2 regions of the Paenibacillus sp. FSL K6-1330 genome follow, and region 1 is predicted to be linked to the other one. Evidence: a T-box and tRNA genes for the amino acid it is inferred to sense, from the RefSeq annotation. Region 1 holds a T-box; the other holds one or more tRNA genes.
The links. The T-box of region 1 lies ahead of pheS (phenylalanine--tRNA ligase subunit alpha). A T-box ahead of a tRNA ligase gene usually reads a tRNA of that ligase, here a tRNA-Phe.
Positions count from the first base shown of each region.

Region 2: it encodes a tRNA-Phe, which carries the amino acid that the T-box ahead of pheS (phenylalanine--tRNA ligase subunit alpha) is inferred to sense. The anticodon was not compared.

Region 1 is NZ_CP150269.1:5,936,411-5,939,659, reverse strand. It holds gene abc-f (ABC-F type ribosomal protection protein) at 1-784, shown strand, start outside; T-box leader at 893-1,168, shown strand; gene pheS (phenylalanine--tRNA ligase subunit alpha) at 1,235-2,269, shown strand; gene pheT (phenylalanine--tRNA ligase subunit beta) at 2,299-3,249, shown strand, end outside.
Region 2 is NZ_CP150269.1:6,374,205-6,377,453, reverse strand. It holds rRNA gene NYE54_RS29260 (23S ribosomal RNA) at 1-1,176, shown strand, start outside; tRNA gene NYE54_RS29255 (tRNA-Asn) at 1,251-1,326, shown strand; tRNA gene NYE54_RS29250 (tRNA-Ser) at 1,332-1,423, shown strand; tRNA gene NYE54_RS29245 (tRNA-Glu) at 1,440-1,514, shown strand; tRNA gene NYE54_RS29240 (tRNA-Val) at 1,691-1,766, shown strand; tRNA gene NYE54_RS29235 (tRNA-Met) at 1,854-1,930, shown strand; tRNA gene NYE54_RS29230 (tRNA-Asp) at 1,961-2,037, shown strand; tRNA gene NYE54_RS29225 (tRNA-Phe) at 2,107-2,182, shown strand; tRNA gene NYE54_RS29220 (tRNA-Thr) at 2,205-2,280, shown strand; tRNA gene NYE54_RS29215 (tRNA-Tyr) at 2,285-2,369, shown strand; tRNA gene NYE54_RS29210 (tRNA-Trp) at 2,376-2,449, shown strand; tRNA gene NYE54_RS29205 (tRNA-His) at 2,472-2,544, shown strand; tRNA gene NYE54_RS29200 (tRNA-His) at 2,590-2,665, shown strand; tRNA gene NYE54_RS29195 (tRNA-Gln) at 2,684-2,758, shown strand; tRNA gene NYE54_RS29190 (tRNA-Gly) at 2,774-2,848, shown strand; tRNA gene NYE54_RS29185 (tRNA-Cys) at 2,860-2,933, shown strand; tRNA gene NYE54_RS29180 (tRNA-Arg) at 2,946-3,022, shown strand; tRNA gene NYE54_RS29175 (tRNA-Leu) at 3,031-3,110, shown strand.

The sequences.
Region 1 (3,249 bases):
CATCTGTTTTGGTTACGAAGATCAACCGCTTTTTAATAAGCTCACCTTCTATCTGAACCGCGGCGACCGGTTGGCCGTAAGAGGCCCTAACGGGAGCGGGAAAACGACACTGCTCAAGCTGCTGCTGGGCGAAATCGAACCGCAGGAGGGCCGAATTACCCGAAATCCTTCCGTTAAGATCGGTTATTTCTCACAGGAACTTGAGGGGCTGGAACCCGAGACCACGCTGCTGGACAGTCTGCTCGTCATTCCGGGAATGACGGAGAGCCGTGCGCGTACCTTGCTGGGCTCGTTCCTCTTCAGGCGGGACGATGTGTTTAAGAAGATGGGGCAGCTGAGCATGGGGGAGAAGTGCAGAACGGCTTTTCTCAAGCTGTATTTCAGCGGGGCGCATCTGCTCGTGTTGGATGAACCCTCGAATTACCTGGATGTGGATACCCGCGAGGTGATTGAACAAGTGCTTGTGAGCTTTCCGGGTGCGATTGCGCTCGTATCCCATGACCGGTATCTGGTGCGCAAAATCGCGAACCGGCTGCTCACGCTGAAGCCTGGGGGAGCTCCGGTTTGGTTTGAGGGAAGTGTGGATGAGGAGGAGGAACAGGCCTCGCGGACCGGTGTGATCAGGGGGAATACGGAGAAGGACAATCGGCGAATGGAGCTCGAATATCGGATTCAGGAATTACTGGGCTTATCAGCCGAAGATTTTGAAGCCGGGGACGAGGCGAGCTGGCTTGCCGAGATCAGGGAGCTCCGGGCAGAGCTGACCAGGCTTCAGTCGGAATAAGATCAGGGATCACGATTAAAATCAGTGAGATGGGGTTAAAATGGGGAAATGAAACTTGCCATATCCCGAAAGGTTGCATATAATAAACCCTATATATTTGCATATGTAATAAATGCGTGGATGGAGAAAAGTAGCTAGTGCCTCTTTACAGGGAAGGGATGCCGTGGATTGAGAGTGTCCCTATAGAAACAGGCTAGTGAAGTTCGCTCCGGAGCAGTTCCTTGAACACGGCATGGTGCCGGTCAGTAGGGGATAACGGGTCCGATTCGTTACGTCGGTCAAGTGAGCATGGTGAGGCATACTCGGGCCTAAGGTTTTTTACCGCCTTGGTTAGGGTATGATGCATGTTAACAAGGGTGGTACCACGGTCTCTTCGTCCCTTTTTGGGAGGAGAGGCCTTTTTTGTTTTCAGTACGATGATGGAGTTTACAAAGGGGTGTGCGAATAGCTATGAAGGAAAAATTAGAAGCATTAAAGCAGGAAGCATTGGCGCAATTGCAGGATGTTACCGATCCGCAGCAGCTGAATGATTTGCGGGTGAAATACCTTGGCAAAAAAGGTGCCTTGACGGAAATCCTGCGCGGAATGGGAGCGCTGAGTGCAGAAGAGCGTCCCGTTATCGGCCAGGTGGCCAATGACGTTCGGGGCGCGATCGAGGAAGTCATCTCCGGCAAGCAGGAAGCGTTCCTGCAGCAGGAAACCGAAGAGCGCCTGCGTGCAGAGAAGGTGGACGTAACTCTTCCGGGCCGCAAGCTCAGCCAAGGCGCGGTCCATCCTTTGAGCAAGGTGATCCAGGATATCGAGGATATTTTCATCGGGATGGGTTATCAGGTAGCGGAAGGCCCTGAGGTGGAAACGGACTACTTCAACTTCGAAGCGCTGAATCTGCCGAAGAATCACCCGGCACGCGACATGCAGGATTCCTTCTATTTGACGGAAGATCTGCTAATGCGTACTCAGACATCCCCGGTGCAAGCCCGGACGATGCTGTCGATGAATGGGAAAGCGCCTGTCAAAATCATCTGCCCGGGCCGTGTATTCCGCCGGGACGACGATGATGCGACGCATTCGTTCCAGTTCCATCAAATCGAGGGCCTGGTCATCGGCGAGAACATTCGCATGAGTGATCTGAAAGGGACGCTGCTGCAATTCGTGCAGGAGATGTTCGGCGATGACACGCAGATCCGTCTGCGTCCAAGCTTCTTCCCGTTCACGGAGCCGAGCGCGGAAGTGGACGTATCCTGTGTAAGATGCGGCGGCAGTGGCTGCCGCGTATGCAAGCAAACAGGCTGGCTTGAGATTTTAGGCTGCGGCATGGTTCATCCGAAGGTGCTTGAAATGGGCGGTTATGACCCTGAGAAGTACAGCGGTTTTGCTTTCGGTATGGGGGTTGAGCGGATTGCGATGCTGAAATACGGCGTGGATGACATCCGTCACTTCTTCAACAACGATACAGCATTCTTGAATCAATTCACGCGGATCTAATTTTAACGATAAAGGGAAGTGAATAGACAATGAGAGTTTCAACCGATTGGTTGTCCGATTATATTTCGCTCCAAGGCGTAACCTCAGAGGATTTGGCAAGCCGTATTACTTCGGCTGGTATTGAAATCGATGTGATCGAGAAACGGAATCAAGGCATTAACAAAGTGGTCGTAGGCTACGTCAAGAGTAAAGAGAAGCATCCTGACGCAGACAAGCTGAATGTATGTATCGTGGATGCGGGTCAGGAGGAAGATCTCCAGATCGTGTGCGGAGCCAAAAATGTAGATGCTGGCCAGAAGGTGCCGGTGGCGCTTGTTGGCGCGAAGCTGCCTGGCGGTATGGATATCAAGAAGGCCAAGCTGCGCGGCGTGCTCTCCCAAGGCATGATCTGCTCGGCGAAGGAACTGGGCATGAATGACAAACTGCTGCCTAAAGAGCTGCAGGAAGGGATTCTGGTACTTCCGGCTGAGACGGAGATCGGTAAACCAATTGAAGATGTGCTGGGTCTGAACGATGAAATTTTGGAGCTGGATCTGACGCCGAACCGCTCTGACTGTCTCAGCATGCTGGGAGCAGCTTACGAAGTGAGCGCCATTCTGGGGCGCGAGCTGAGTCTTCCGAACCCGGAGAAGGAAATTCTGGAGGTTCAAGATGCAGCAGCCGATCATATCTCGGTTACGATCGGGGCTGACGAGCAGTGCAGCCATTACGCGGCACGTTATATTACCGGAGTTAAGATCGGTCCTTCTCCGCTGTGGATGCAGAATCGGTTGATGGCAGCGGGCGTGCGCCCGATCAGTAATATCGTGGATATTACGAACTATGTGATGCTGGAATATGGCCAGCCGCTGCATGCTTTTGATGCAGATCAGCTGAAGGATGGCGCGGTCCATGTGCGTATGGCTGAAGCTGGGGAAACGATGGTAACGCTGGACGGCGCGGAGCGTCGCCTGGAGCCGCATATGCTGGTGATTACAGCA
Region 2 (3,249 bases), 440 kb from region 1:
GTGCCTCGGTAGGGTGAATAGCCCGAGGGGGCCGCAGTGAAAAGGCCCAAGCGACTGTTTAGCAAAAACACAGGTCTGTGCGAAGCCGTAAGGCGAAGTATACGGGCTGACGCCTGCCCGGTGCTGGAAGGTTAAGGGGAGCGGTTAGGGAGTAATCCCGAAGCTGTGAACCGAAGCCCCAGTAAACGGCGGCCGTAACTATAACGGTCCTAAGGTAGCGAAATTCCTTGTCAGGTAAATTCTGACCCGCACGAATGGCGTAACGACTTGGGCGCTGTCTCAACGAGAGATCCGGTGAAATTTTAATACCTGTGAAGATGCAGGTTACCCGCGACAAGACGGAAAGACCCCATGGAGCTTTACTGCAGCTTGATATTGGATTTGGGTACGATCTGTACAGGATAGGTGGGAGCCTTTGAAGCATGAGCGCCAGCTTGTGTGGAGGCGACGTTGGGATACCACCCTGATCGTATCTAGGTTCTAACCTGGTACCGTAATCCGGTACGGGGACAGTGTCAGGCGGGCAGTTTGACTGGGGCGGTCGCCTCCTAAAGAGTAACGGAGGCGCCCCAAGGTTCCCTCAGAATGGTTGGAAATCATTCGAAGAGTGCAAAGGCATAAGGGAGCTTGACTGCGAGACCTACAAGTCGAGCAGGGACGAAAGTCGGGCTTAGTGATCCGGTGGTACCGCATGGAAGGGCCATCGCTCAACGGATAAAAGCTACCCTGGGGATAACAGGCTTATCTCCCCCAAGAGTCCACATCGACGGGGAGGTTTGGCACCTCGATGTCGGCTCATCGCATCCTGGGGCTGAAGTAGGTCCCAAGGGTTGGGCTGTTCGCCCATTAAAGCGGTACGCGAGCTGGGTTCAGAACGTCGTGAGACAGTTCGGTCCCTATCTGTCGTGGGCGTAGGAAATTTGAGAGGAGCTGTCCTTAGTACGAGAGGACCGGGATGGACGTACCGCTGGTGCACCAGTTGTTCCGCCAGGAGCATGGCTGGGTAGCTACGTACGGAAGGGATAAGCGCTGAAAGCATCTAAGCGTGAAGCCCCCCTCAAGATGAGATTTCCCAATTCGTAAGACCCCTTGAAGACCACGAGGTAGATAGGTTGGAGGTGGAAGTGCAGCAATGCATGGAGCTGACCAATACTAATCGGTCGAGGGCTTATCCAAAAACTATTTCAATGTGCTGCAAATTCGTTTCGTATCTAGTTTTCAGGTGATCAATCACTTGAATTAAATATTGTTCCCTGATAGCTCAGTTGGTAGAGCACTCGACTGTTAATCGAGTTGTCACAGGTTCGAGTCCTGTTCGGGGAGCCATTTATGGAGAGGTGTCCGAGTTGGCCGAAGGAGCACGATTGGAAATCGTGTAGGCGCCAAAAGCGTCTCGAGGGTTCGAATCCCTCTCTCTCCGCCACTATTATTTCAAGCAAGGCCCGTTGGTCAAGGGGTTAAGACACCTCCCTTTCACGGAGGTAACAGGGGTTCGAATCCCCTACGGGTCACCACTTTCTTTATTGCATCAGGGGATGAGAATCCCGTCGGTTCGTCGGAGCTTAACTTCGGTAGTATAGGCTTCGCAGTCTAGAACGAAGTGAGAGTATCCCCTACGGGTCACCACTTTCTTTTGAAAAACACTTGCTTCTTATATCAGATTTTGGTATGATTAAAGTCGCTTTGTTACGGAGGCTTAGCTCAGCTGGGAGAGCATCTGCCTTACAAGCAGAGGGTCGGGGGTTCGATCCCCTCAGCCTCCACCATGATTTATCCCCAAAAAGTGAAGCTCATGCTTCGCAAGTAATTCCGATTACTATTCGGGGACCCCATACAAGCAACCCTTTTAATGACGCGGGGTGGAGCAGTTCGGTAGCTCGTCGGGCTCATAACCCGAAGGTCGTAGGTTCAAATCCTGCCCCCGCAACCAATTTATATCGCGATAGCGATAATGCCTCATGGAACTGTGGTGTAGAGGCCTAACATGCCTGCCTGTCACGCAGGAGATCGCGGGTTCGAATCCCGTCAGTTCCGCCATTATTTATAACTTTGGGATGAGATGAGTATCCGATATTGGGTTCCGTCAAAGTTCGCGAAGAGCTTTAAGGCTCGGTAGCTCAGTCGGTAGAGCAGAGGACTGAAAATCCTCGTGTCGGCGGTTCGATTCCGTCCCGAGCCACCATGTACGTTTTATAACTTTATATGCCGGTGTAGCTCAATTGGTAGAGCAACTGACTTGTAATCAGTAGGTTGGGGGTTCAAGTCCTCTCGCCGGCACCATTCTGGAGGATTAGTGAAGTGGCTAAACACGGCAGACTGTAAATCTGCTCTCTTCGAGTTCGGTGGTTCGAATCCATCATCCTCCACCAGTTTTTAGGGGCATAGTTTAAAGGTAGAACAACGGTCTCCAAAACCGTTGGTGTGGGTTCAATTCCTGCTGCCCCTGCCATTGAATATTTATAATGAACTTGGCGATCGTGGCGAAGGGGTTAACGCACCGGATTGTGGTTCCGGCATTCGTGGGTTCGAGACCCATCGGTCGCCCATTATTTCATTATGATTATTCTCTAAAAAAACTATTACATTATGGCGATCGTGGCGAAGGGGTTAACGCACCGGATTGTGGTTCCGGCATTCGTGGGTTCGAGACCCATCGGTCGCCCCATAGTTTTTTTAAAAATGTTGGGGATTAGCCAAGCGGTAAGGCAACGGACTTTGACTCCGTCATGCATAGGTTCGAATCCTATATCCCCAGCCATTGATTTTTATGTTTGCGGACGTGGCTCAGCGGTAGAGCATCGCCTTGCCAAGGCGAGGGTCGCGGGTTCGATTCCCGTCGTCCGCTCCATTTTTATTTCTGGCGCCATAGCCAAGTGGTAAGGCACAGCTCTGCAAAAGCTTTATCCCCAGTTCGAATCTGGGTGGCGCCTCCATAACAAAACTATGTGCCCTTAGCTCAGCTGGATAGAGCGTTTGACTACGAATCAAAAGGTCAGGAGTTCGAATCTCTTAGGGCACGCCATAAAGTAAGCCGGTGTGGCGGAATTGGCAGACGCGCGCGACTCAAAATCGTGAGGGAAACCGTGGGGGTTCGAGTCCCTTCACCGGCATCATCCAAAAGGAATGTAGACTATAAACGTCTGCATTCCTTTTTTCGTTGCATTTACATCGATATTCGTTTCTCGGTAGCAGCTAAGCTGAAGATCCGTTACTCTTCATGATAAAAGGCTAATCTTGATGAGCTTAAGT